4 regions of the Amycolatopsis sp. A1MSW2902 genome follow, and region 2 is predicted to be linked to each of the others. Evidence: riboswitches for the same ligand, from Rfam matches in the RefSeq annotation. Region 2 holds a riboswitch; each other region holds the start of a gene.
The links. Region 2 has a riboswitch for cobalamin ahead of metE (5-methyltetrahydropteroyltriglutamate--homocysteine S-methyltransferase). Riboswitches for the same ligand answer to the same signal wherever they lie in the genome.
Positions count from the first base shown of each region.

Region 1: it holds a riboswitch for cobalamin, as region 2 does, so the genes downstream of both, DMP23_RS46875 (hypothetical protein) here and metE (5-methyltetrahydropteroyltriglutamate--homocysteine S-methyltransferase) in region 2, are expected to answer to the same signal.
Region 3: it holds a riboswitch for cobalamin, as region 2 does, so the genes downstream of both, DMP23_RS43245 (CoA-acylating methylmalonate-semialdehyde dehydrogenase) here and metE (5-methyltetrahydropteroyltriglutamate--homocysteine S-methyltransferase) in region 2, are expected to answer to the same signal.
Region 4: it holds a riboswitch for cobalamin, as region 2 does, so the genes downstream of both, DMP23_RS35875 (hypothetical protein) here and metE (5-methyltetrahydropteroyltriglutamate--homocysteine S-methyltransferase) in region 2, are expected to answer to the same signal.

Region 1 is NZ_QJPO01000004.1:11,755-18,743, reverse strand. It holds gene DMP23_RS46895 (MmgE/PrpD family protein) at 1-1,044, shown strand, start outside; gene prpB (methylisocitrate lyase) at 1,044-1,928, shown strand; gene DMP23_RS46885 (citrate/2-methylcitrate synthase) at 1,967-2,929, shown strand; gene DMP23_RS46880 (citrate/2-methylcitrate synthase) at 2,833-3,084, shown strand; cobalamin riboswitch at 3,132-3,366, shown strand; gene DMP23_RS46875 (hypothetical protein) at 3,486-3,878, shown strand; gene DMP23_RS46870 (pyridoxal-phosphate dependent enzyme) at 3,926-4,948, opposite strand; gene DMP23_RS46865 (ABC transporter substrate-binding protein) at 5,038-6,006, opposite strand; gene DMP23_RS46860 (FecCD family ABC transporter permease) at 6,224-6,989, shown strand, end outside.
Region 2 is NZ_QJPO01000001.1:645,278-652,266, forward strand. It holds gene DMP23_RS03045 (ribonucleoside-diphosphate reductase subunit alpha) at 1-476, shown strand, start outside; gene DMP23_RS03050 (ribonucleotide-diphosphate reductase subunit beta) at 491-1,564, shown strand; cobalamin riboswitch at 1,740-1,961, shown strand; gene metE (5-methyltetrahydropteroyltriglutamate--homocysteine S-methyltransferase) at 2,060-4,324, shown strand; gene DMP23_RS03060 (cytochrome P450) at 4,582-5,985, shown strand; gene DMP23_RS03065 (diguanylate cyclase domain-containing protein) at 6,250-6,989, shown strand, end outside.
Region 3 is NZ_QJPO01000003.1:14,031-21,019, forward strand. It holds gene DMP23_RS43235 (enoyl-CoA hydratase/isomerase family protein) at 1-366, opposite strand, end outside; gene DMP23_RS43240 (acyl-CoA dehydrogenase family protein) at 363-1,502, opposite strand; gene DMP23_RS43245 (CoA-acylating methylmalonate-semialdehyde dehydrogenase) at 1,511-3,010, opposite strand; cobalamin riboswitch at 3,189-3,367, opposite strand; gene DMP23_RS43250 (helix-turn-helix domain-containing protein) at 3,745-5,145, opposite strand; gene DMP23_RS43255 (MmgE/PrpD family protein) at 5,277-6,758, shown strand; gene prpB (methylisocitrate lyase) at 6,758-6,989, shown strand, end outside.
Region 4 is NZ_QJPO01000001.1:7,681,545-7,688,533, reverse strand. It holds gene DMP23_RS35885 (ABC transporter ATP-binding protein) at 1-119, opposite strand, end outside; gene DMP23_RS35880 (CbiQ family ECF transporter T component) at 116-1,195, opposite strand; gene DMP23_RS35875 (hypothetical protein) at 1,182-1,832, opposite strand; cobalamin riboswitch at 1,846-1,993, opposite strand; gene DMP23_RS35870 (Gfo/Idh/MocA family protein) at 2,022-2,918, shown strand; gene DMP23_RS35865 (GNAT family N-acetyltransferase) at 3,101-3,832, shown strand; gene arfB (alternative ribosome rescue aminoacyl-tRNA hydrolase ArfB) at 3,829-4,257, opposite strand; gene purM (phosphoribosylformylglycinamidine cyclo-ligase) at 4,291-5,361, opposite strand; gene purF (amidophosphoribosyltransferase) at 5,393-6,931, opposite strand.

The DNA of each region.
Region 1 (6,989 bases), on a different contig from region 2:
TACGAGTTGCAGGTCGACCTCGTCCGCGGGATCTGCCTGCACGAGCACAAGATCGACCACATCGCCCACCTCGGCCCGTCCGTCGCCGGTGGTCTCGGCGCGCTGCTCGGGCTGGACACCGCGGTCGTATACCAGGCGATCGGGCAGGCGCTGCACACCACGACCACGACCAGGCAGTCCCGCAAGGGCGAGATCTCGTCGTGGAAGGCCTACGCACCGGCGTTCGCCGGGAAGGCCGCGATCGAGGCGGTCGACCGGGCCATGCGCGGCGAGGGGGCGCCGAGCCCGATCTACGAAGGCGAGGACGGCTTCATCGCGTGGCTGCTGAGCGGGCCGGAGGTGAGCTACGTCGTGCCGCTGCCCGGTCCGGGCGAGCCAAAGCGGTCCATTTTGGACACTTACACCAAGGAACATTCCGCGGAGTACCAGAGCCAGGCGCTGATCGACCTGGCCCGTCGGCTCGGCCCGCGGATCGGGGAGCTGGGCAAGGTGGAACGGGTCGTGATCCACACCAGTCACCACACGCACTACGTCATCGGCTCCGGGGCGAACGACCCGCAGAAGTACGACCCGCGGGCCAGCCGGGAAACCCTGGACCACTCGATCCCCTACATCTTCGCGGTCGCGCTGCAGGACGGCAGCTGGCACCACGAAGCGTCCTACGCCGCCGCACGCGCGGCCCGGCCGGACACTGTCGAGCTGTGGCAGAAGATCACCACCGTCGAGGATCCGGAATGGACTCGCCGTTATCACGCGCCGGAGCCGGCGTTCGGCGGGCACGTGGAGGTCACCCTGGCCGACGGCACTGTGGTGACCGACGAAATCGCCGTCGCCGACGCGCACCCCGCCGGGGCGAGGCCGTTCGCCCGGGAGCAGTACGTCGCGAAGTTCCGCACCCTCGCGGACGGCGTTGTCGCGAAGGCGGATCAGGATCGTTTCCTGGAGACGGTGACCCGGCTGCCGCAACTCGACGCCGCCGAGGTGCGCGAGCTTGCCCTGCCCGCGGCGATCGACGCGAACCTGGCCACGAAGGGGATTTTCTGATGCTGCACGCCACTCCCGCCGCCGCCGAGAAACGAGCCGCGTTCCGCGCCGGGCTGAACTCCGGGACGCTGCAACGGTTCCCGGGCGCGTTCAACCCGCTGAGCGCCAACCTCATCGAACGCCAGGGTTTCGAAGGCGTCTACATCTCCGGCGCTGTGCTGTCCGCGGACCTCGGCCTTCCCGATATCGGTCTGACCACCATTGCCGAGGTTTCCGACCGGGCCCAGCAGGTCGCCCGGGTGACCGCGCTGGTCGACGCCGACACCGGCTTCGGCGAGCCGATGAACGCCGCCCGCACGGTCCAGCTCCTGGAAGACGCGGGTGTGGCCGGGATGCATCTGGAGGACCAGGTCAACCCGAAACGCTGCGGCCATCTCGACGGCAAGGACGTCGTCGAGATGGCCGCAGCGGTCCGCCGCATTTCGGCCGCGGTGTCCGCCCGCCGTGACCCGGACTTCGTCGTCGCCGCCCGCACCGACGCGGCCGGGGTCAACGGCCTGGACGACGCGATCGAGCGGGCCAAGGCCTTCGCCGACGCGGGTGCGGACCTCATCTTCCCCGGGGCCATGACCGGTCCAGCCGACTTCGAGAAGATGCGCGCCGCCGTCGACGTCCCGATTCTCGCCAACATGACCGAGTTCGGCAAAAGCAAGCTGCTGGATGCCCCGACGCTGGAATCGCTCGGAGTGAACCTGGTCATCTACCCGGTCACCTTGCTGCGGATCGCGATGCACGCCGCCGGAGCGGCGCTGCGCGAGATCGCCGGGGAAGGCACCCAGGAGGGGCTGCTGGACCGCATGCAGCACCGCCGCGACCTCTACGACCTGCTCGATTACCAGTCTTACGCCACGTTCGACCAGAACATCTTCACTTTTTCCGTGTGACCCCGGCCGGGACGCACACGAGCACCGGGAGGACGCCGATGTCCGCACCAACCATCCACAAAGGACTCGCCGGAGTCGTCGTCGACACCACCGAGGTGTCTATGGTCAACCCCGACACCAACTCGCTGACCTACCGCGGTTATCCGGTCCAGGACCTCGCCGCGCACTGCAGCTTCGAGGAGGTCGCCTACCTGCTCTGGCACGGCGAGTTGCCCACCCCGGCCGAACTGGCCGCGCAGAACGAAGCCGAACGGGCGCAGCGCGGCCTGCCGGCCGACCTGGTGATGACGTTGCTCAGCCTGCCCGAAACTGCGCATCCGATGGACACCCTGCGCACGGCCGTCAGCATCCTCGGCGCGAACGATCCGGCCGAGGACGACAACTCGCCTGAAGCCAACCGTGCCAAGGCACTGAGGTTGTTCGCGGTGCTGCCCTCGGTCGTCGCGATGACCCAGCGCCGCCGGCACGGTCTGCTGCCGCTTCCTCCCCGAGAGGACCTCGGCTACGCGGAGAACTTCCTGTACCTGACCCTCGGCCAGGTTCCCGAGCCGGTGCTCGTGCGGGCTTTCGAGACGTCCCTGATTCTCTACGCCGAGCACAGCTTCAACGCCTCCACGTTTACGTCGCGGGTGGTCACCTCGACGCTGTCGGATCTCTACAGCGCGGTGACCGCGGCGATCGGTGCGGTGAAGGGACCGTTGCACGGCGGCGCGAACGAAGCCGTGATGGCGACGTTCGAGGAGATCGGTACCGCAGGCAACGCGGAAGCCTGGCTGGCACAGGCACTCGCCGACAAACGCAAGATCATGGGCTTCGGCCACCGCGTGTATAAGAAGGGCGATTCACGCGTCCCGACCATGCGCCAGGCCTTGCAGGAGGTCTCGGAACACCGCGATGGACACGCATGCTCGACCTCTACGAAGCACTCGCTCAGGCGATGTACACGGCGAAGGGGCTGCACCCGAACCTGGATTACCCGGCGGGCCCTGCGTACCACTTGATGGGATTCGATACCCCGGTGTTCACGCCGATCTTCGTCGCCGCGCGGATCACCGGCTGGACCGCGCACATCACCGAACAGCTCGCCGCCAACAGCCTGATCCGCCCGTCGAGCACCTACAACGGCAAACCGCAGCGTGCCATTGCCCGCTCGTGATCGCGCGGGCAATGGCACGCGGGGAGGAAAGGGAGAATGTGGGCGGCTAGAGTGGTGACGCAGCTGGTTCGATCCCCGTGAGTGCCATGGCGGGGATCGAGGCAAGAGGGAACCCGGTGCGAATCCGGGACTGCCCCGCAGCGGTGAGCAGGAACGACCGCTGTCAGTCTCCCCGGAGACAGCACTGAGCCCGGTCGGGCTTGGGAAGCGACGGCCAGTAGGGACCTGGCGCACGCCGGAATGCCCGCGAGTCCGAAGACCTGCCCGCTGTGCACTCGGCAACCGCGGGGTGCAGGCCGTGACCTCGCGGGTTGGGTCGTCGCCGGAATCGGGGCCGGTTGCCGGTCACCGGTTCGGATGCCCTCCCGCAGGTTCACGCGGACTCGCGAAGGAGAGCCCCCGTGACCCAGACCACTCCGACCAGCCGTGCCGCCGTGTACGGCTATCCCCGCCAGGGTGCCCAGCGGGAGCTGAAGAAAGCGATCGAGTCCTACTGGAGCGGGCGCAGCGACGCCGATGCCCTGTTCGCGGCCGCCCGTGACCTGGGCGCCCGCATGGCTGCGGCTGTGGGACCACACCGTCGGGCACGCCACCAGGAACGGCCCGCCCGCCGCGGCCTGACCCACCCCCGCCGACACCCGGCCACACTCCCCGATCAGTGGAAGAGCTGGACAGACCAGCGACTCTCGCACACCGCCAGACCGCGCTTCTTGATCAACTCGAGCCAAGGATCACTGCCACAGTGGATCTGCGGATCGAGGCTTAGGGCCCACGCCCTGCAACGACGCAGCTGAACGCGGGTCCAAGGACAGCACCACCGCAAGACCGGGATCGGCAAACCTCAAAGGCGGTTGGCGTTCTTCCAGTCCTCCGCGGTGCCGGAGTCGGCGAACAACGTCACCACGGTTTCGTCCGGGGTGCGGGTAGCGGCCAAGCGGCGGGCGGTGAGCCAGTTGGCCGCCGCGGAGCCGCCGATTGCGGTGCCGGTGGCGTCGCGGAAGTCGCGCATGCTGCGGAGGACCTCGGGGTAGGAGACGGTCTGGTGCCGGACTCCCGGGATCAGACCGCTGACGAAGCGCTGGTGCATGCCGTAGCCTAGGCCGCCGGCGCCCGGGAACTTGGAGATTTCGTTCGGCGGGCTCGTGGTGCCGAAGGGGAGTTCCGCCGGGGTCACCGCGACGACGTCGAGTTCGCCGTACTCCTTGCGCAGTGCGCGGGCGACTCCGCCCAGGGTGGCGCCGCTGCCGACCGCGGCTGTCCACGCGGACGGGCGGCGTCCGGCTAGCTGGGTGATGATTTCCTGGCCGGTGAGGAACTGGTTCACCGCGAAGTTGTGTGCGTCGCGGTGCTGCGCGACCATCGTCCAGCGCGGGTCGGCGTCGGCGATTTCCTTGGAGAGCTTGAGGAATCCCAGCACGAACTCCGAACCGCGGGAGAACTCGACCGAGGCTCCGGTGCCGCGGATCTCCTCGACGACGCTCTCGGCCATCGAACTCGGCAGCACGACCTTGATCGGGATTCCGGCCAGTTTCCCGAGGTGCGCCAGCGCCCGCGCCATGTTGCCGCCCGAACCGGCGACGATGCGCAGTCCGTCCAGGCGGTCGGCGTTGGCGTTCACGGCACCGCACAGCAGCGAGTACGCGGTGCGGTCCTTGACCGAGCCGAACGGGTTCTCGAACTCGTACTTGGCGAAGATCTTCGCTCCGCCGTCCGGCCCGGGGACCTCGACGAGCCGGGAATGCCCGAGCCGGTCCCGGAATTCCTTCAACGCCGGGAACTGTTCCAGGGCCAGCCGCTCGTCGAACATCTCGTCCAGCGGCTCGCCGATCGTCAGGTCGATCACGTCCTGGTAGGCGTTCGTCATGACTCCTCTTTCTCGCCTCGGAAACCGCGTCGAACTGTAGCCGTTTTCCCCTGCGTATCAACGTTTTCCCACTGCCAAGGCTGAACACTTCAGCGCACGAGAGCGCGGGTCAGTCCCGCCAGCTGCACAGCCGCCGCGCGGTAGCTCAGCGGCGGTTCCGGTTGCCACGCATGCACCCGTCCCGCCCGCACGGCTTCCTGCCGCTGCCAGAACGGATGCCCGGCGACGTCCGCGAGCTGCAGGCTCGTGGTGCGGGCGTCCACCATGAGCACGTCCGCCGGGTAGCGCAACGAGTTCTCCCAGGACAGTTTCAGCGCGTATTTGCCGCCGGGCGGCAGCACCGCGGGCACTCCGAGCGCGAGGTACTCCCGCAGCAACGGCCATCCCGTGCGGGCGATCCGGATCCCATCCGGGTCGATCGAAACGAACAACACCCGAGGAGCTTGCCGCGCCACCGCCCGCAGTTCAGCCCTCGCCCGCAGGTACTGCGCCCGGTGCGACGCGACCCCGGACGCGCCGAGCGAAGCGGCCAGCTCGCCGAACCTGCGCAGAGAATCCGGCAGCTCAGCCCCATAACTTTCGAAGGACGCCACCGGACAGAACTTCCGCACCTGCGCCCCCACTCCCGGCTCGAGCTGGGAAAGCCCGTACTGCAAGGAGTCCAGCACCAGGTCCGGGTGGAGCGCGCCCGCTCGCTCCACGTTCAGCTGGCCCCACGCGGAGCCCACCACCTCAGCGCGGTCGACATGTCCCAGGATCGCGCGGTCGAGTTTGCGGCCCTGCGCCAGAACTCCGCCATAGACTCCGGCCACGTCGAGGCCGTAGTCGCGCAGCGTGCTGGCCACTGTGACGTAGGCGATGATTCTTCTTGGCACCGAAGGAAATTCCAGCCGCAGCCCGGCGTCGTCGGTAACCGTCCACGGCCCCGGAGGCACCTGCCGGACCGGACCGGCATCCGCGGAACCGTGCATCAGCCGCGGTGCGACCACTGCGGCTGTCGCGGCGAACCCGCCGAAGAGCACGGTCCGCCGGGCGGCCTTTCCCGCACCCTTCGCCATCGAACCTCCTGTGCCGCAGGGAGAAAGTGTTCGCCCGTCCCAGTCGGACACTTGCCGGAATTAGGTTTCCTAACCATAATCCGGCTCCTGCGAACGGAGAAGCCGCTCGCTTTCTCCGGGGATGAACATGGCGCAAGCTCAGCGAATACCCGCTCCACACCGGCACCGCGGAAGCCGCACGGCCCGGCTCGGCGCTGGATGGCTCGGTGCACTCGCAGTGCTGGCGGTCGTCACCCTGGTCAGCGTCTGCGTCGGGGCCACCTTTGTTTTCCCCGGCACGGTCCTGGACGCGCTGCTGCACTACGACCCAGCACGGCTGGACGAACTCGCGGTGCGGACGCTTCGGCTACCGCGCACGCTCGTCGGACTCGCTGCCGGTGCGGGACTCGGCCTGGCTGGCGCGATCCTGCAATCTTCGGTGCGAAACCCGTTGGCAGATCCGGGAATCCTGGGCATCAACGCCGGAGCGGCACTGGCGATCGTCCTCGGCTTGACCACGATGGGTTCGCTGACCGGAGCGTCCACCGCCGGGCTCGCCCTGGCCGGCGCAGCGACCGCAGCGGCCGTGGTGCACCTGCTCGCCCGCCGATCGCGCGGCCCGGTGACGTTGTTGCTCGCCGGAACCGCACTCACCGCGATCCTCACCTCCGCGATCAGCGCCGTATTGCTGACCGACGGCGGCACGTTCGCCCAATTCCGGTTCTGGCAGGTCGGTTCCCTGACCGGACGGCCGGTCCCGGTGCTCCTCGCCAGCACGGCGCTGCTCGTGCCCGCGCTCGGATGCGGCCTGCTGCTGGGCAGGGCGCTCAACGTGCAGTCGCTGGGCGAGGACCTCGCGATTTCGCTCGGGCAGCGAGCCGCCCCGGCGAAACTGCTGTCCGGCGCGGTGGTCGTGGTGCTGTCCGGAGTTTCCACCGCGATCGCCGGGCCGATCGGTTTCCTCGGACTGCTGGTGCCGCATCTGGCGCGGCTGATCACGGGAC
Region 2 (6,989 bases):
CCGCCTTCGAGATCGAGTCGAAGTGGATCGTGGACGCCGGTTCGGTGCGGCAGAAGTGGATCGACCAGGCGCAGTCGCTGAACCTGTACATCGCGGCGCCGAGCGGCCGCAAGCTCGACGAGCTGTACCGCTACGCCTGGCACAAGGGCCTCAAGACCACGTACTACCTGCGGGCGCAGTCCGCGACGCACGTGGAGAAGAGCACCCTGCGCGGCACCGACGGCAAGCTGAACGCCGTCTCCGCCACCCCCGCCCCGGCCGCTCCGGCTGCCGCCGCTCCGGCCGCCGCGCCTTCCCCGGCACCGTCGCCGTCGCCGTCAGCCGCGGTTCCGGCCGCTTCTCCCGCACCGTCGCCGTCGCCCGCCGCGGCCGTCCCGGCGGAGCCGAAGGAGATGCCGAAGACCGACGTCGACTTCGTCGCCACCGAGGGCGCTGCCTGCCGGATCGACGACCCCGACTGCGAAGCCTGCCAGTAAGGAATTCCTGAACCATGACGAACGTGGAAACGACGGACGCGACCGGCCTCGGCGAGATCGAGGTCGGCGCGGCCCGGATCAACGTCGACGACAAGCGCATGATCAACGCGCGCGCCGACGTCAACCAGCTGCTGCCAATGAAGTACCGGTGGGCGTGGGACAAGTACCTGGCGGCGTGCAACAACCACTGGATGCCGACCGAGGTCGCGATGCAGGCCGACATCGCGCTGTGGAAGTCGCCGGACGGCCTCACCGAGGACGAGCGGCAGATGCTCAAGCGCAACCTCGGCTTCTTCGCCACGGCGGAGTCGTTGGTGGCCAACAACATCGTGCTCGCGGTGTACCGCCAGATCACGAACCCGGAGTGCCGCCAGTACCTGCTGCGCCAGGCGTTCGAGGAGGCCGTGCACACGCACACCTTCCAGTACATCTGCGAAAGCCTCGGCCTGGTCGAGGGCGAGCTGTTCAACATGTACCGCGAGGTCCCGTCCATTTCGGACAAGGACGCGTGGGCGCTGAAGTACACGCAGAACCTGGAGAACCCGGACTTCGAGACCGGCACGCCGGAGGCCGACCAGGCGTTCCTGCGCGACCTCGTGGCGTTCTACGTGATCTTCGAAGGCATGTGGTTCTACACCGGTTTCGCGCAGATCCTGTCGCTGGGCCGGCGGAACAAGATGGTCGGCATCGCCGAGCAGTACCAGTACATCCTGCGCGACGAGTCGATCCACCTGAACTTCGGCATCGACTGCATCAACCAGATCAAGATCGAGAACCCGCACCTGTGGACCGAGGAGTTCCAGGCCGAGGTGCGCGGAATGCTGCAGGACGCGTGCGAGCTCGAGGTGAAGTACGCCCGAGACACCATGCCGCGCGGCATGCTCGGCCTGTCGGCTGACCTGTGCGAGCAGTACATGCACTTCATCACCGACCGGCGCGCCCAGCAGATCGGCCTGTCCCCGATCTACGGCGAGAACGAAAACCCGTTCCCGTGGATGTCCGAGGCGATGGACCTGAAGAAGGAAAAGAACTTCTTCGAAACCCGCGTCATCGAATACCAGTCCGGCGGCGCGCTCGACTGGGACTGATCCCGGTTCCGGCACAACGCTGAACACTCGGCCCCGTCCTGGTTCGCCAGGGCGGGGCCGAGTCGCGTTTCGGCGAGCCGGTCTGTTTCGCCAGCACTGCGTGGTCCGGGACCGCGTTGAATCCCGCCATCCGGGAGCCGCGTCCGGCTTGTGCCGGATCCGCGCGGGAACCGCTAAGCTCAGCCCCGCCACTGGTTCGCCAGGACGCAGCCGCGTCCCGGCGAGGCAACAGGGAACCCGGTGCGATTCCGGGACTGCCCCGCAGCGGTATGTGGGAACGAAAGCTGTCACCGCGAAATGCGGTAAAGCACTGGGCGCCCAGCCCGGGAAGCGACAGCCGGTAGGCACGAGCGATACGCCCACGAGTCCGAATACCTGCCACTGGCACGCACGCCGACGGCGTGCGTGAGTCCGGGCCTCGCGGGAAGGGCACCGACCGAAGCACGACTTCCGCGTGCCCGGACTCTTCCGGCGAGCACGTGAGGATGCATTGCTGTGACCACGATCGGCACTACCGTTCTGGGCTATCCGCGGATCGGCCCAGCGCGAGAACTCAAACGAGCACTCGAGTCCTACTGGTCAGGAAAAACCACCGAAGAAGACCTCCTGACCGCCGGACGGCAGCTGCGCGAGCAAACCTGGACAACCCTGCGAGACCAGGGCCTCGACTCAATCCCGTCCAGCACTTTCTCGCTCTACGACCAGGTCTTGGACACCGCCGCCCTCTTCGGCGCTCTGCCGGACCGCTTCACCCGGCTGGGCCTGTCGCCACTGGACACCTACTTCGCCGCCGCACGAGGAGTCCCGGACGCACCCGCCCTCGAAATGACGAAGTGGTTCGACACCAACTACCACTACCTGGTCCCGGAACTGGGCCCGAACTCCCGCTTCGCGCTCACCGGCACCGCCCCGATCGACGAAGTCCGCGAGGCAAAGGCACTAGGCATCACGCCACGCCCGGTACTCGTCGGACCGGTCACCTTCCTACTGCTGGCCAAGCCCACCGAACCCGGCTTCAACCCACTTGAACTGCTGGACGAACTACTTCCCGCCTACGCCGAACTTCTGGGCAAACTGGCCGACGAGGGCGTCGAATGGGTCCAGTTGGACGAACCAGCCTTCGCTGCCGACCGGACCACGCCGGAGTTCAACGCACTCACCCGCGCTTACCACTGGCTGGCCAAGGAAACCCATCGCCCGAAGCTGCTGGCAGCCGGATACTTCGGCGGCCTCGGCCGAGCACTGGGCGTCCTAGCCCGCTCCCCCATCGAAGCAATAGCCGTGGACCTGGCAACCGATGAGTCCTTTGTGGACAAAGTCGCAGCAGAAGGAGCACTGCGAGACAAGGAAGTCCTAGCCGGAGTAGTAGACGGCCGAAATGTCTGGCGCACCGACCCAGACGTCGCACTAGCCCACGCAGCGCAACTGCGAGACACCGCCGCACGCGTGAGCATCTCAACGTCCTGCTCGCTACTTCACGTCCCCTACGACGTGAACGCGGAAACAGACCTCGCCCCGCGCCTCAAGAACTGGCTGGCTTTCGCGAAGCAAAAGGTGGACGAGGTCGTCCTGCTAGGCCGAGCCCTAAGCGGAGAGAAGGCCGACCTCACTCCGGCCCGAGCCGCGGCCGCCGACCGGGCCGGAGCCGCCGAACTCAACGACGCCAACGTCCGTGCACGAGTCAACGCACTCCGCCCAGTAGACACCGTCCGCGCGCCGTATGCAGAACGCGCTGCGGCACAACAGAAATCCCTGAACCTGCCCCCACTACCGACCACCACAATCGGCTCCTTCCCGCAAACCAGCGAGGTCCGCCGAGCCCGAGCCGCACTCCGCGCGGGCGAACTCGACGACACCGCCTACCGCACCGCGATGCGCACCGAAATCGACCGCGTCGTACGGCTGCAGGAAGACCTGGGCCTAGACGTCCTGGTCCACGGCGAACCCGAGCGCAACGACATGGTCCAGTACTTCGCCGAACAACTGACCGGCTTCGCGGCGACCGCCCTCGGCTGGGTCCAGTCGTACGGATCCCGTTGCGTCCGCCCGCCAATCCTCTTCGGCGACGTCTCCCGGCCACGCCCGATGACCGTCGAATGGGCGCAGTACGCGCAAAGCCGCACCGACCGTCCGGTGAAGGGCATGCTGACCGGCCCGGTCACGATCCTGGCGTGGTCGTTCGTCCGTGACGACCAGCCCCTGGCCGCCACCGCACGCCAGGTCGCGCTGGCCGTCCGGGACGAGGTCGCGGATCTGGAGGCCGCCGGAATCCGCATCATTCAGGTCGACGAACCGGCATTGCGCGAGTTGCTGCCGCTGCACGCGGCGGACCGCGAGGCATATTTCGACTGGGCAGTGCCCGCGTTCCGGCTGGCCACCTCAGGCGTCGCGGACACGACGCAGATCCACACGCACATGTGCTACTCGGAATTCGGCGACGTGCTGCCCGCGATCGATGCCCTCGACGCCGACGTCACCAGCATCGAGGCCGCCCGCTCGAAGATGGAAGTACTCGCCGACCTCAACGAAGCGGGCTTCGGCCGCGGCGTCGGGCCCGGCGTGTACGACATCCACTCGCCGCGCGTGCCGGACCGGACCGAGATGACCGACCTGGTGCGCACGGCGCTCGGCGCGGTCCCGGCGGAACGGCTGTGGATCAATCCGGACTGCGGTCTCAAGACCCGCGGTTACGCCGAGGTCGAGCCGGCGCTGCGGCATCTGGTTGGCGCGGCCCGGGAACTGCGCGCCGAACCTCGCTGACGCGTCCCGGTGCCGGGCAGCGCGGCCCGCTGCCCGGCACCGGTCCGAGGATCACCCGAACGGCAGGCCCGCGAGGTATTGTCAATGCGTCAATAACGCGGGACCGTGGAGGCGGCCGATACCCTGACCGGGAGGTGGTCGCCATGGCGGACGTGACCGGAAAGACGAGGCTCCCGGCGGCAGGCGGCGCGCTCGGCAAGGTCGCCCACGCCGGGAGCGACGGCGTCACACGGCTGTCGGAGAACCTGCGCGGCCGAATGCCGCCGCTGACCGCGATCCCGTTGCCGCGCAAGTTCGACGAACGCTGGCTCGGCGCGCGCTGGCCGGTCCGCGAACTCGCGGCGCCCCCGGCGGGCAGCGGCCTGAAACCGGTGCTCGGCGACGACGGGCCGCCGCTGATCGGCCACACGCTCGACGGGATGCGGTTCGGCCTCGACTTCAGCCTGCACCGCTTCGAGCAGTTCGGCCCGGTGTCGTGGATGGGGGTGTTCGGCCAGCGGATCGTGACGCTGTCCGGAGCCGAGGCCACCCAGGCCGCGCTCGTGAACAAGGACAAGGCGTTTTCCCAGGAGGGCTGGAAGTTCTTCATCGAGCGCTTCTTCGAGCGCGGGCTCATGCTGCTCGATTTCGGCGAGCACCACCTGCACCGGCGGATCATGCAGGAGGCGTTCACGCGCGACCGGCTCCGCGGCTACGTCGCGCAGATGGGTCCGGCGCTGCGCGAAGGCGTCGCCGCGCTGCCGTCCGGCCGCCCCCAGCTGTACTGGGCGTTCAAACAGCTGACGCTCGACGTCGCGACGCAGGTTTTCATGGGCATGCGCTCCGCTTCCGACGCCGAGCGCATCAACCGCGCGTTCGTGGCCGCTGTGCGCGCCGGTACCGCCGTCGTGCGCTATCCGGTGCCTGGCGGCCGCTGGGCCGCGGGTTTGCGCGGCAGGCGGACGCTGGAGCGCTATTTCGGCGAGAACCTGGCGGCCAAGCGCGACACGGACGGCGACGACCTGTTCTCCGCGCTCTGCCACGCCGTTTCCGAGGACGGCGACCGGTTCAGCGACGCCGACATCGTCAACCACATGATCTTCCTGATGATGGCCGCGCACGACACGACCACCATCACCGCCAGCGCGATGGCCTACTACCTCGCGAAACACCCGGAATGGCAGGAGCGCGCCCGAGAGGAGTCGCTGCGCCTCGGCGACGACCTGCCGGACCTCGACGCGCTGGAGAGCCTCGAAACATTGGATCTGGTGATGAAGGAGGCGCTGCGGCTGCGCGCGCCGGTGCCGTCGCTGGCGCGGAAGACCACAAAGGACACTTCCGTCCTCGGCCATTACCTGCCGGAAGGCACGATGGTCGCGGTTTCGCCGACGCTGAACCACTACTCCCCCGAGCACTGGACCGATCCGCTGCGCTTCGACCCTGAGCGGTTCGGGCCGGACCGCCGCGAGGACAAGGCGCACCGGTTCGCGTGGATGCCGTTCGGCGGCGGCGCGCACAAGTGCATCGGGCTGCAGTTCGGCGGCCTGGAGGTGAAAGCGCTCATGCACGAGCTGCTGCGGGCGCACCGCTGGTCGGTGCCCGAGGACTACGTCGCGAAGTGGGACTACGTCTCGCTTCCGGTGCCCGCCGACGGACTGCCCGCCCGGTTGGCCTATCGTTGACGGCCGCCGAGCGGGACAGAAAGGTCGACAGCTGGAGACAAAACTGCAGTACAAGCCACCTTCGTGTACTCAAGGTGACTTGATGTCACCAGTTGTGTAGTGCCCATCACTCGTTCAGCCGGTAGACACCCTGTTTGGTCCGTGATGCCGTGGCATCACTTGCGGCCAACTCGTACCCAGTGTGGGTCTTCGGATCCTCCGCACCGGGTCTGAGCTGGTCTTTGTCCGCGTATGAAGAGGTGGAGTGTGCCGGAGCCTGGTGCCATGCCAGGGTTGGTCGACGTCGCGCGCAAGTACGCGGCGGCGCTGACCGACACCAACGGAGTAACGCTCCCTCCCGCCGAGGTGGAGCGGATCCTGCTCGACTTCGCCGGCGAGGTCGCCGCGCGTCCCGAGGACGCGGGCGCCACGCGGCGGTTCACCGCGCTCTTCTCCTCCGCGCCGCTCGGCATCGCGCTCACCGACCCGGCCGGGAACGTCGTCGAGGCGAACGGCGCGCTGGCCCGGTTGCTCGGCACGTCCGCGGCGGCGTTGCGGGACAAGCACATCGCGGATCTCGCCGCCGGCCCGCAGGACGCCACCCGGCTGCGCACCGCGCTCGAAGGCCTGCCGCTCACCGCCGACGCGCGCCGGACCGTGCAGAGCGTGCAGCTCGGCCACAGCCGCGACGGCGAACTGACCACGAACGTCACGCTCGCGTCGCTGCCCGGCGACCGGCCGGGCACGTACTTCCCGGTGTTCATGGCCGCCGATGACGACGACCTGCACCTGCTCGGCGAACGGCTGCGCCACCAGAACCTGCACGACCCGCTGACCGGGCTGCCCAACAGCGCCGCGTTCAACGCCCAGCTCGAACTCGCGCTCGGTTCGGGCGGCTCTTCCGAGATCGCCTTGCTGTACCTGGACATCGACGGGTTCAAGGTGATCAACGACGGGCTCGGCGCCGGCATGGGCGACCAGGTGCTGAAGGAGATCTCGCGGAAACTGAAGGCGGTGTTCGCCGG
Region 3 (6,989 bases), on a different contig from region 2:
ATGGCTGCCGTGCGCGGAAATCCCGACGCCGCCGCCCATCACCAGGCCGTCCATGATCGCCACGTACGGTTTCGGGTACCGGCCGATCAGCGCGTTCAGCCGGTATTCGTCGGCCCAGAATTCCAGCGAAGCGGCGCCGCCGGAGCGGGCGTCCTCGTAGATCGACCGGATGTCGCCGCCCGCGCAGAGGCCGCGCTCGCCCGCTCCGTCGACCACGACCGCGCGCACACCCGGGTCGTCGCGCCATTTCTCCAGATTTTCGGCGATTTCGCGGACCATGCCGTGGGTCAGCGCGTTGAGGGCCTTCGGCCGGTTCAGGGTGATCCGGCCGAGTCCGCTGTGGACAATGAACTCGACGTCGTTCACGCCGCCTCCTGCAACATCCGGCGGGAGATGATGACCCGCATGATTTCGTTGGTGCCTTCGAGGATCTGGTGCACGCGCAGGTCGCGGACGATCTTCTCCACGCCGTATTCGGCGAGGTAGCCGTAGCCGCCGTGCAGCTGAAGCGCGTCGTTCGCGATGTCGAACCCGGTGTCGGTGCAGAACCGTTTCGCCATCGCGGACAACGACGTCGCATCGGGGTCGCCGCGGTCATACGCGTCCGCGGCCCGCCAGAGCAGCGTGCGCGCGGCTTCGAGACCGGTCCGCATGTCGGCAAGGCGGAACCGCAGTGCCTGCGCATCCGACAGCGAGCCGCCGAATGCCGTCCGCTGGGTCAGATGCCGCACCGTTTTGGCCAGTGCGGCGTCCGCGCCGCCGAGCGAGCAGGCGGCGATGTTGAGCCGTCCGCCGTCCAAAGCGGACATTGCCACCCGGAAGCCGCCGCCTTCGTCGCCGAGCAGCGCCGTCGCCGGGACCCGGACGTTGTCGAGGACGACCTGCCGGGTCGGCTGCGCGTTCCAGCCCATCTTGATTTCGTTGGCGCCGAAGGAAAGTCCGGGAGTGCCCCGCTCCACGACGAACGCCGAGATCCCGCTCGCGCCGGGTCCGCCGGTGCGGGCCAGCACCACGTACAACTCGGACGTGCCGGCGCCGGAGATGAACTGCTTCACGCCGTCCAGCACGTACTCGTCGCCGTCGCGGCGGGCCCGGGTGGACAGTGCCGCCGCGTCCGAACCGGCGCCCGGTTCGGTCAGGCAGTAGCTGCCCAGAGAATCCATAGTGGACATTCGCGGCAGGTAGCGGCCGCGCTGCCGGTCGTCGCCGAAGCGGTCGATCATCGCGGCGACCATGTTGTGGATGGACACGTAGCCCGCGATCGACGGGCATCCGGTGGCCAGCGCCTCGAACACCAGCACGCCGTCCAGCCTGCCCAGCGCGGAACCGCCGACGTCCTCGGGCAGATACAGCCCGCCGAGGCCGAGTTCGGCCGCTTTCCGCAGCACGTCGACCGGGAAATGCTTGTCCCGGTCCCATTCCAGCGCGTGCGGCGCGAGGTGTTCGGCGGCGAATTCGGCCGCCGTGTCGCGCAGCGCGCACTGCTCGTCGGTGAGATGCACGGCGCGCCTCAGTCCATCGTCGGGATGACGAAGCTCGCGTTTTCCTTGGCCCCGGAAGGCCAGCGCGAGGTGACGGTCTTGGTCTTGGTGTAGAACCGCACCGAATCCGGGCCGTGCTGGTTCAGGTCGCCGAAGCCGGACCGCTTCCAGCCACCGAAGGTGTGATAGGCGATCGGCACCGGGATCGGCACGTTCACGCCGACCATGCCAGTGTCGACCCGCGACGTGAAGTCGCGGGCGGTGTCGCCGTCGCGGGTGAAGATCGCGACGCCGTTGCCGTACTCGTGCTCGCTCGGCAGCCGCAGCGCCTCCTCGTAGTCGGCCGCGCGCACCACCGCCAGCACCGGGCCGAAGATCTCCTCGCGGTAGATCCGCATGTCCGGCGTGACCTTGTCGAACAGGCAGCCGCCGAGGAAGAACCCGTTCTCGTACCCGTCGACAGTGACGTCCCGGCCGTCCACCACCAGTTCGGCGCCCTCGGCGACGCCGATGTCGACGTAGTCGCGCACCCGCTGCACCGCGGCCGAGCTGACCAGCGGGCCGAAGTCGGCGGTCTCGTCCAGCGCGGCGCCGACCTTGAGCGTCTTCACCCGTGCGGCCAGCCGTTCCACCAGCGCGTCGGCGGTCGCTTCGCCGACCGGCAACGCGACCGAGATCGCCATGCAGCGCTCCCCCGCCGAGCCGTACCCTGCGCCGACGAGCGCTTCCACGACCTTGTCGAGGTCGGCGTCCGGCATCACGATCAGGTGGTTCTTCGCGCCGCCGAAGCACTGCGCGCGTTTGCCGTGGTCCGCGGCCTGCGAATACACGTATTGCGCGATGTCCGACGAACCCACGAAGCCGACGGCCTCGACCCGCGGATCGGTGAGCAGCGCGTCGACCGCTTCCTTGTCGCCGTTGACCATCTGGAACACGCCCGGCGGCAGGCCAGCTTCGAGAAACAGCTCGGCCAGCCGCAACGGCACCGAGGGGTCGCGCTCGGACGGCTTGAGCACGAACGCGTTGCCGCACGCCAGCGCCGGGCCCGCCTTCCACAGCGGGATCATCGCCGGGAAGTTGAACGGCGTGATCCCGGCGACGACGCCCAGCGGCTGCCGCATCGAGTAGACGTCGATCCCGGTGCCCGCGCTGTCGCTGAACTCGCCCTTGAGCAGGTGCGGGATGCCGATCGCGAACTCCACGACCTCGAGCCCGCGCTGGATGTCGCCGCGCGCGTCGGCGACGGTCTTGCCGTGCTCGGACGACAGCAGCCGGGCCAGGCTGTCCTCCTCCGCGCGGACCAGGTCGACGAACCGCATCAGCACGCGGGCGCGGCGCTGCGGATTCCATTGCGCCCATTCGCGCTGTGCCTCGGCGGCCACGCCGACCGCGGCGGCGACTTCTGCCGCGGAGGCCAGCGGGACCCGTGCCTGGACCGTGCCGGTGCTGGGGTCGTAGACGTCGGCGAATCGCCCGGACGTGCCGGGAACCGGTTTGCCGCCGACGAAGTGCGTGAGTTCAGCAGTCACAGCGAAGCCTTTCGGAAAGAGCGCAGGAGAGAGCCGCCGCACGGGAACGCGCGGCGCGACAAGCACCGGATCCCGCCGCGGTACGGCAGGACGGCGCGGACCTACCGCAGCGGCGGCGGGTCGGCGTCTTTCACGCAGGCAGGGGTGAGCCACATGCGTTCTGCTCCATCCTCGTGGACGAACACGGACGTCCACGGCCGGTATCCTGGCTCCCGGATCTGCCCCGTCCCGGCCTTCCCGGCTCTCGCCAGTGGCCTTCTTCGCACGCGGGACGGCACTCCCCGGTCACAGTGGCGGGACCGCGCCGGACTCGCACCGGCTTCCCTGCACCGTGGACCTGTGGACACCATAAAGTAGGAAGTCCGAGTATGTCGAGAGTGGCGCACCCCTCATCCGGGCGGCCGATCCGCCGCCAGGCTGCCCGCGCGCTCGCCCAGCCGGCCCAGGGCCGGGACGCGGGGTCAGCGGCTCGGCGCGGGGCTGGGCGGGGATTACGCATCAATGCCAGGAACTTGGGGCGGCGCTGCGGGTGCGTTCGAGCCGCGTCCGCCCACGCCGAAGGTGTCGCCTGGGGCGCGGTCCGTGAGGGGAACCCCGAGGGAATCAGATTCCCTCGGGGTGGCCCTCACGGACCTCAAGACACGGCCAGGCGGAATCGGCGTGGCTCAAGTCCCTGGCATTGCCCGCCGCCGGCCGCGAGGGGCCCCTTCGCAGACTTGCCGCTCCCCGCGCGCTCACCCCAGCGGCGGGTACGGCAGCACGCTGCTTGAGTGGTCGGCCACCCGCAGCGGACGGCCGATCGCCGGGAACGCGCGCTGCGGGCACGCCGGGCGTTCGCACACTTTGCACCCCATGCCGATCGGGGTCACCGCCGCGTCCTTGCCGAGCGCCAGCCCGTCGGAGTACACGAGCCGGTTCGCGTGCCGCAGTTCGCAGCCGAGGCCGATCGCGAATGTCTTGCCCGGTTCGCCGTGCCCGCCCGCGGCACGCGTGACCGTGCGGGCGAGCCAGAAGTACTTCTTGCCGTCCGGCAGTTCGGCGATCTGCGTGACAATGCGGCCCGGCGAGGAAAACGCCTCGTAAACGATCCATAGTGGACACGAGCCGCCCGCGCGGGAGAAGTAGAATCCGGTGGCCGACTGGCGTTTCGACACGTTGCCCGCGCGATCGACCCGGACAAACGAGAACGGCACCCCGCGCGCACCGCGACGCTGCAAAGTGGACAGTCGATGGCACACGGTCTCGAAGCCGACGCCGAACTCTCCGGACAGCAACGTCACGTCGTAGCGAAGTCGTTCCGCCGCGCCGAGAAACGCCCGATACGGGAGCACCAGCGCGCCCGCGTAGTAGTTGGCGAGGCCGATCCGCAGCAGCCGTCGCGCGGTCTCGTCGGAGAATCCGCTGCTGTCGGCGAGCCGGTCGATCTCGGCACCGGATTCCAGCATCGCCAGCTCGGATCCCAGCCGGAACGCGACCTGTCCTGGCCGGAGCATCAGCGACAGCTGCAGCACCTTGTGTCGGCGGTCGAAGAAGTGCTGCCCAGTGCCGAGCTGTTCGGTGGCCACCCGCACGCCGTGTCGTTGCTTCAAAGCGGTGACCAGGCCCGCGCGCACTTCACCGGGATGAAGTCGCAACTCGGTCGCGAGGCCTTCGGCAGCTTGGTCCAGTATGCCGACGTGGTTGTTACGGGCGTAGAACCAGTCACGGACCTTTTCGTGCGGCTGCTGGACCGACGTCTGGTCCATCCCCTGCTCCGCGGTGAGCGCGGCGATGTTCTCGACCGCTTCGCGGTAACGGCGGTGCAGCGCGACCATCGCGTGGGCGACACTGGGCAGTTTCGCGGTCAGTTCGTCCACTTCGGATGGTGAGATCGCACCGTCCACTGTGTCGTCGGCGAACACCTCGCGCACGTCCGCGACCAAGCGGGCGGTGTCCTGCGGCGCGAAGAACTCGGCGTCCACGCCGAAGTGCTCGGTGAGCTTCAGCAACACCGGCAGGGTCAGCGGACGGCCGTTGTGTTCCAGCTGGTTCACGTAGCTGGGCGAGATCTCCAGCAGCCGCGCCAGGTCCGATTGCGACAGCGACCGGTCCTCGCGCAGCTGCCGCAGCCGCGCCCCGGCGTACATCTTCTCCACACGCTGACTGTAACAACTATGACAACTCCCAGGGAAACCTTCACAACACTTCACCGGCCGCAGGACTGGCCGCGCACCCGGGCGAGTGCGACGCTGGCGGTCAAGCCTCACAACATTCACAAAGGAACGCGATGACCGACCACACCGTCCGCACCTACCGGTCCGCCGAGCCGCTGCCGCGCGAGGAGCAGCTGGCCTGGAAGCTGGCGTCCGTCGCCACCGATCCGGTGCCGGTGCTGCCCGAGGTCGCCGACATGGTGGTCAACCGGGTGATCGACAACGCCGCGGTCGCCGCCGCCTCGCTGTCCCGGCGGCCGGTGTCCGCCGCCCGCGACCAGGCGCTCGCGCATCCGGCCAGCCCCGGCGCGGCCGTGTTCGGCGTCTCCGGCCGGTACTCCCCGGAGTGGGCCGCGTGGGCCAACGGCGTCGCGGTGCGCGAACTGGACTACCACGACACCTTCCTCGCCGCCGACTACTCGCACCCGGGCGACAACATCCCGCCGATTCTCGCTGTCGCGCAGCACGCCGGCCGAACCGGGGCCGATCTGGTCCGCGGGATCGCCGCCGGGTACGAGCTGCAGGTGAGCCTCGTCCGCGGGATCTGCCTGCACGAGCACAAGATCGACCACATCGCGCACCTCGGCCCGTCGGTCGCGGGCGGACTCGGCGCGCTGCTGCGGCTGGACACCGAGACCGTGTACCAGGCGATCGGGCAGGCGCTGCACACCACGACGACCACCCGCCAGTCCCGCAAGGGCGAGATCTCGTCCTGGAAGGCGTACGCCCCCGCGTTCGCCGGGAAGACCGCGATCGAGGCGGTCGACCGGGCGCTGCGCGGCGAGGGCGCGCCGAGCCCGATCTACGAGGGCGAGGACGGTTTCCTCGCGTGGCTGCTCAGCGGCCCGGAAGCGCGCTACACCGTGCCGCTGCCCGCGCCCGGCGAGGCCAAACGGTCCATTTTGGACACCTATCCCAAGGAGCACTCGGCGGAGTACCAGAGCCAGGCGCTGATCGACCTCGCCCGCAGGCTCGGGCCGCGGCTCGGCGAACTGGGGAAGGTGGAGCGGATCGTGATCCACACGAGCCACCACACGCACTACGTGATCGGCTCCGGCGCGAACGATCCGCAGAAGTACGACCCGAATGCCAGCCGCGAAACGCTCGACCACTCGATTCCGTACATCTTCGCGGTCGCGCTGCAGGACGGCAGCTGGCACCACGAAGCCTCCTACGCCCGGGAACGCGCGACCCGTCCGGACACTGTGGAGCTGTGGCAGAAGGTGTCCACTGTGGAAGATCCCGAGTGGACCCGGCGCTACCACGAGCCGGAGCCGGCGTTCGGCGGCCGGGTCGAGGTCACGCTGGCCGACGGGACCGCGATCACCGACGAGATCGCCGTCGCCGACGCCCATCCCGCCGGGGCCCGGCCGTTCGCCCGCGAGCACTACGTGGCGAAATTCCGCACGCTCGCCGAGGGGGTGATCGCACCGGCGGACCAGGACCGGTTCCTCGACGCCGTGAGCCGGCTGTCCGAACTGGACGCCGACGAGGTCCGGGAACTCGCTCTGCCCTCGGCGATCGACGCGGGCCCGCGGACGAAGGGGATTTTCTGATGCTCCACGCCACTCCCCCAGCCGCCGGGAAACGGGCCGGATTCCGCGAGGCGCTCAACTCCGGCCGGCTGCTGCGCCTGCCCGGCGCGTTCAACCCGCTCAGCGCGAAGCTGATCGAACGCCGTGGCTTCGACGGCGTCTACATCTCCGGCGCGGTGCTGTCGGCCGATCTCGGCCTGCCGGACATCGGGCTCACCACCGTCACCGAGGTGGCCGGGCGCTCGCAGCAGA
Region 4 (6,989 bases), 7.0 Mb from region 2:
ACCCCGGTACGGCCGGCGACGAGGCAGAGTTCGCCCTCCTCGATCGTGAGGTCGACGTCCCGGAGCACCGGCCGGTCCGCCCCGTCGTACGTGACGCTGACGTGCGAAAACTCGATCATCGGGCGACCTCCGACACCAGCGCCGGACGCGGCGCGAACCAAGCGGGCAGCACACTGATCAGCACCGCGACGGCCGGCAGCAGCGGCAGCTCCGGCCAGGTCAGCGGGCTGGCCGGGGTGGTGAGCGAAACCGGGTCGGCGAGCAGCACGAGCACCGCGGTCGCGACGCCGCACAGCGCGACCAGCGTTTCCGGCAGCCGCCACGGATCGGGCCGGTAGGTCGTGCGGCGGATCTGCCGTCCGCCGAGGACGAATCCGGCAGCGGCCAGCACCAGACCGGCGATGAGCATCGGCACGCCAAGCCACGACGCGGACCCGTCGAGCACGCCGTAAACCCCGACCGCGACACCCACCAAACCGGCCAGCACGCAGGTCGCGATCAGCATCCGGACGCGCGGGGAGAGATAGCCGCGCCGTCCGTAGCCGCGCGAATCCATGGCCGCCGCGAGTTGCAGCGACCGGTCCATGGCGTCGGCGAGCACCGGCACGAAAATCCCCTTCACGAACCGGAAGCCGCGCGTCTTCCCGGAGCGCAGCCGCCGCGCGCGACGCACCCGCTGCACGCTCTCGACCAGCTGCGGGGCCACCGACAGCGCGACGGTCACCGCCGTTCCCACCTCATACAGCGCCCCGGGTACCGCTTTGAGCAGGCGTTTCGGGTTCGCCAGCGCGTTCGCGGCACCGACGCAGAGCACGATCGTCGCCAGCCGGAGCCCGTCGTAAAGCCCGCCGAGCAGTTCCTCGGCCGAGGTGGGGCCGAGGAGCTGAATGCCGGCCGCGACGCTCGGCAACGGGATGGTCGGCAGCGTGAACAGGATGTGGCCGCCGTCCTCGCCGCCGATCAGGATCCGGAACAGCACGCGCGATGCCAGGATCACCGCGGCGATCCAGGCGTACATCCGAAACGCCAGCGCCCACGGCGCGTCGCCGCGGCGGAGCACCACGACGAACCCGGCCACCGCGATCACCAAAGCGAGCAGAACCGGGTTCGTGGTCCGGCTCGCGGCGACGGCGAGCGCGAGCGCCCACACCCACCACGCGCCGGGATGGAGCGCTCGCGGACTACTGCCCAGCACGCCTGCGACGCACCGCGACGACCGTCCCGGCCACCACGAGCAGCACGACGACCACGATGCCGATCACCAGTCCCCACGAGAACCCGCTGTCCGAAGTGGACGCCGGAGCCTGCGCGGGCGCGTTGGCCTTGCGCACCGGTTCGGTGCGCGGCGGCGGATACTCGGTGTAGGACTTGCCGATCGCGAACGACCAGCCCTCGAACGCTCCGGCAGGCGGCTTCCAGCTCTGCGCGCCGACCTGCGCCGACTGCCATTTGCCGCCGTTGGCAGCGGTCCAGAAGCTCCACGACGCCTTCTCCGGCGGCATGCCGGTGCAGGTCTGATCCGCGGGCTTGCTCTCGATCTTGCACATCACGGCCAGGCCGTATTTGCCCGCGCCGGTGAGTTCGAAGCCGGCGTTTTGCAGTGCGGTGACGCCGTTTTCCTGCTTGCCCGGCGCGCACCGGATGAGGGTTTCCCCGCCAAGCCCCTGGAAATCGACGATCACCGTGACGCCGTTGTCGTCCTGGCAGTAGCCGTCGGTGCCCTTGCCGGGTGTGGTGGCCGAGGCGGAAGAAGCACCGCCGAGACCGGTAGCGACGAGAAGAGCGCAGCCGGCGAGGACTCGCCCCCAGTGCCGCGCGTGCACGAACCGCATGTCAGATGTACCTCGCATCGATCGGACCACGACGGGCGATCCGGCTCGCGGCCCTCGCGGGGCCGCTCACGGTTGCGGGCCAGCGCCGGATTCTCACCGGCTTCCCCCGTTCGTGGCGAAGAACTTGTCGACGTTAACGCACCGCAGGCCGCGCCGGAAGCGACCGCGGACACACCTACACTTCCGGGCGTGGGACAGGACCAGCTGCGCGTCGGCCTCGTAGGAACCGGACCGTGGGCCACCACGGTGCACGCCCCCGGGCTCGCGGACCATCCGGGGACCGTGCTCAGTGCTGTGTGGAGCCGAAGGCCGGAGGCCGCCACCGCGCTGGCGCAGGCCTACGACGCCGTGCCCACCAGCGATCTGGACGAGCTGTTCGAGCAGGTCGACGCGCTCGCGTTCGCCGTGCCGCCGACCGTGCAGGCCGAACTGGCGACCCGGGCCGCGGAGGCGGGCAAGCACCTGATCCTGGAGAAACCGATCGCCCCCGACCTGGCCACGGCGCAGCGTCTCGCGGATGCCGTGACGTCCGCTGGCGTCGCTTCGCTGGTGATGCTGACGCTGCGGTTCGCCCAGCAAACGCGCGATTGGCTGGACGGCGTCACCGCCGCCGGCGGCTGGCGAGGCGGCAGCGTGCGCTGGCTGTCGGGCGCACTGCTCAGCGGCAAATACGCGACCTCGGCCTGGCGACAGGATCCGGCCGGCGGCGCGCTCGCCGACATCGGCCCGCACGCGTTCGACCTGCTCGACGCCGCCCTCGGCCCGATCACCGAGGTCCTTGCCGCCCACCGCGGTCCCGAAGATCTGTGGCAGCTGCTGCTCGAACACGAAGGCGGCATCACGAGCACCGCGACGCTCAGCCTCCGCCTGCCGGTCCAGCCGACGGTGGTCGAGTATTCGGTTTTCGGCGAACACGGCCTCCGCACGCTGGGCCGCACCGGCACGGCGAACGACGCGTACACCGCGCTGCTCGACGATTTCGCCGCGATGGTGTCGTGCGGAACGACCACGCATCCCTGCGATGTCCGCCGGGGCGTGCACCTGGCCCGGATCGTGGACCAGGCCCGCGCCGCGCTGAACCGTTAATTCGCTTGCCGGGTCTGAGACGATGAATGGGAAGTTCGTTTCGGACGAAGGAATGCCTATGTGCTCCGCCACGGCCCGCCCCGGCCGCCTGGCCTGAGCTGTTCGGCCTGCGCGCCCGGCGTGGGGTTGCCAGTTGTTGTGCTGCCCGCGCATTCCTTCTTCGCGAAAGGCTTCCACCAGAGATGTCCGCCCTTCAGGCATACGTCCGCGCGACCGCACCGATCGGCCGCGAAACCGAGCGAATCGGCCCGTTCCTGGCGACTTTCGCCAAGGACAGCTCTCATCCGATGGCGAACTACGCCATCCCCGACGACGGCGCGAACCCTTCGTCCGCCGAGATCGCTCTTCTGATTTCCGCTTACCGGCAACGAAATCTCCTGCCCCGGCTGGAGTTCTTCACCGACGCGGCTCCCGATGTCGAAGCGGCTCTCGTCGCGGCGGGATTCACGCTGGAACGACGCGTGCCGGTGATGACCTGCGGCACCGAAGACCTCGTCGATTGCGTTGCGCCAGAACACATTCAGCTGCGCGAACCGTCGTCCGACGACGAATTCCGCCGCCTGCGGTCCGTGCAGAACGTCGCTTTCGGTGAGTCGCCCGACGTGTCGGACGCCGATGTCGAACGCAACCGCGACTACCTGACCGTCCTGGCCGAACACGGCGAAACCATTGTGGGCGGCGGAATCGCACTGGACATCGTCTCCGGCGCAACGGAAATCGTCGGCATCGCCGTAGCCGCAGAACACCGAGGCCAAGGCATCGCGGCGGCCATCACCGCACACCTCACCCGCTTAGCCCACGAACGCGGTGCACGGACGGCGTTCCTCACGCCGGGCGATGTGGGGATCGGGACGGTGTACCGGCGCGCTGGGTACCAGGTCGCGGGTGAGTGCGTGCATCTGTCGCTGAGCTAGTCGTCGTACCGCCCGCCGCGGCCGCGTTTTACGTCGCTGCGGCGTTTCTTCGCGGCCAGGCGGCGTTCCTTCGAGCCTCGCGACGGCTTGGTGGGACGTCGTTTGGCCGGCGGCGGCGCGGACGCCTTCGCCAGCACCTCGGCGAGCCGCTCCCGGGCCGCGTCGCGGTTCATCAGCTGGGAGCGGTATTCGCTGGCCGCGATGGTGAGCACTCCGCCGACCAGGCGGGTGCCGAGGCGGGCCGTGATGCGTTCCTTCAGCGCGGGCGGGATCACGGCGGAGCCCGCGACGTCGAACGACAGCTCGACGCGCGAGTCCGTCGTGTTCACGCCTTGTCCGCCCGGTCCCGAGGATCGGGAGAAGCGCTCTCGCAGTTCGGCGCCCGGGATCACGAACCGGGCGCCGACGCGTACGTCCTCCGCCATGTCCTCAGTGTCTCAAGACGAGGCAAGCGGCTTTCAGAACCGCGGGTGGTCGCCGGACAGCACCGCGCGCGGGCCGTCCGGGTCTTCGGCGGGCTGGATGTCGCCGAGGATCCACGCGGGCACGTGCCGCGCGGTGAGCACCGCCAGCGCCCGGTCGACGTCCTCGGCGGACACGATCGCGACCATGCCGACGCCCATGTTGAACGTCTTCTCCAGCTCCGCGCGCTCGACCTTGCCGCGCTGCCCGATCAGCGCGAACACCGGCGCGGGCGTCCACGTGCCGCGTTCGAGCTTGGCGACGAGGCCGCGCGGCATCACGCGCGCGAGGTTGGCCTCGAGACCGCCGCCGGTGATGTGCGCGAACGTGCGCACCTCGGTCTCGGCGACCAGCGCGAGGCAGTCCTTCGCGTAGATCTTGGTGGGCTCGAGCAGTTCCTCGCCGAGGGTGCGGCCGAACTCCTCGACGTGCCCGTCCAGCGGCATCCGCGCGATGTCCAGCAGCACGTGCCGGGCCAGCGAGTAGCCGTTGGAGTGCAGGCCGGACGAGCCCATCGCGATGACGACGTCGCCGGGGCGGACCTTCTCCGGCGACAGCAGCGCGGACGCCTCGACCGCGCCGACGCCGGTGGCCGACAGGTCGTAGTCGTGCTCGCCCATCAGCCCGGGGTGCTCGGCCGTCTCGCCGCCGAGCAGCGCGCAGCCCGCCTGGACACAGCCCTCGGCGATGCCGCCGACCAGCGCCGCGATCTTCTCCGGCACGACCTTGCCGACCGCGATGTAGTCCTGGAGGAACAGCGGCTCGGCCCCGGTGACGACCAGGTCGTCGACGACCATCGCGACCAGGTCGATGCCGACCGTGTCGTGCTTGTCGAGCGCCTGCGCGACCGCGATCTTGGTGCCGACGCCGTCGGTGGACGACGCGAGGATCGGCTCTTTCCACTTGTCGAGCTTGAGCGAGAAGAGCCCGGCGAAACCGCCGACCCCGCCGCGCACCTCGGGCCTCGTCGCCCGCTCAGCGTGTGGCTTGAGCAGCTCGACGGCCTGGTCACCGGCGTCGATGCTGACCCCGGCGGCTGCGTACGTGGCGCTCGTGGACTCGCTCACGGAAGCGGACTCCCTACTGGACATGCTTGGTTCACGGACGCCGGACGGCGTCTTCGGCACCGTACCCGGCGGCGCTGACGGGAGTCGCCGCGCCACCGGCGGCGTCCATGCTCTCGAGCAGGTGCTTGCCGATGAGCGCGTCCTCGGGCAGCGGAATCGGGTACTCGCCGGAGAAGCAGGCCGTGCACAGCCGCGACTTCGGCTGCTCCGACGCCGCGACCAGGCCGTCCAGCGAAATGTAGCCGAGCGAATCGGCTCCGATCGAACGGCGGATGCCGTCGAGGTCGACGCCGTTCGCGACGAGTTCGGCCCGCGACGCGAAGTCGATGCCGTAGAAGCACGGCCACCGCACCGGCGGCGACGCGATCCGCACGTGCACCTCGAGCGCGCCTGCCTCGCGCAGCATCCGCACGAGCGCGCGCTGGGTGTTGCCGCGGACGATCGAGTCGTCCACCACGACCAGGCGCTTGCCGCGGATGACGTCGCGTAGCGGGTTCAGCTTCAGCCGGATGCCGAGCTGCCGGATGGTCTGCGACGGCTGGATGAAGGTGCGCCCGACGTAGGCGTTCTTGACCAGACCGGTGCCGTACGGCAGACCGGAGCCCTGCGCGTACCCGATCGCGGCCGGGGTGCCGGACTCCGGCACCGGCATCACGAGGTCGGCGTCGACCGGGTGCTCGGCGGCCAGCTTGCGGCCGATCTCGACGCGCGTGGCGTGCACGCTGCGGCCGGCGATCGACGTGTCCGGACGGGCGAGGTAGACGTACTCGAAGACGCAGCCCTTGGGCTCCGGGTTCGCGAACCGCGACGAACGCAGCCCCTCGGCGTCGATGGCGATCAGCTCGCCCGGCTCGACCTCGCGCACGAACGACGCGCCGCAGATGTCGAGCGCGGCGGTCTCGCTCGCCACGACCCAGCCGCGCTCCAGCCGACCGAGCACCAGCGGGTGCACGCCGTGCGGGTCGCGGGCCGCGTACAGGGTGTTCTCGTCGGCGAAGACCAGGCAGAACGCGCCCTTGAGGGTCGGCAGCAGGTCCAGCGCGGCGGCCTCGATGCCCTTGTCCGCGGCGTTCGCGGCGAGCAGCCCGCAGACGAGGTCGGAGTCGCTGGAGGACCCGGTGAGCCCGGCGTGCGGCTTCAGCCCCGCGGCGACCGTGCGATCGCGCAGTTCGGCGGTGTTGACCAGGTTGCCGTTGTGCGCGAAGGACAGGCCGCTGCCGGTGTCCGTGGTGCGGAAGATCGGCTGGGCGTTCTCCCAGATCGTGGCCCCGGTCGTGGAGTACCGGCAGTGCCCGACGGCGATGTGCCCCTGCAGGGACTGCAGGACCTGCTCGTCGAAGACCTGGCTGACGAGCCCGAGGTCCTTGAAGACGACGATCTGCGAGCCGTCCGAGACGGAGATGCCCGCTGCCTCCTGCCCGCGGTGCTGCAGCGCGTAGAGGCCGTAGTAGGTGAGCTTGGCGACTTCTTCCCCGGGAGCCCAGACGCCGAAGACGCCGCACTCCTCACGGGGTTCCGGTTCGGGTTGATCTTCGGGTCGATCAGTACTGGCGGAGGGGTCGGAAACCACCGGGAAGCTCCCAGGAAGACGTGGGCGGGCCGAGTCCAAGTGTAAGGGGTGGATGAGG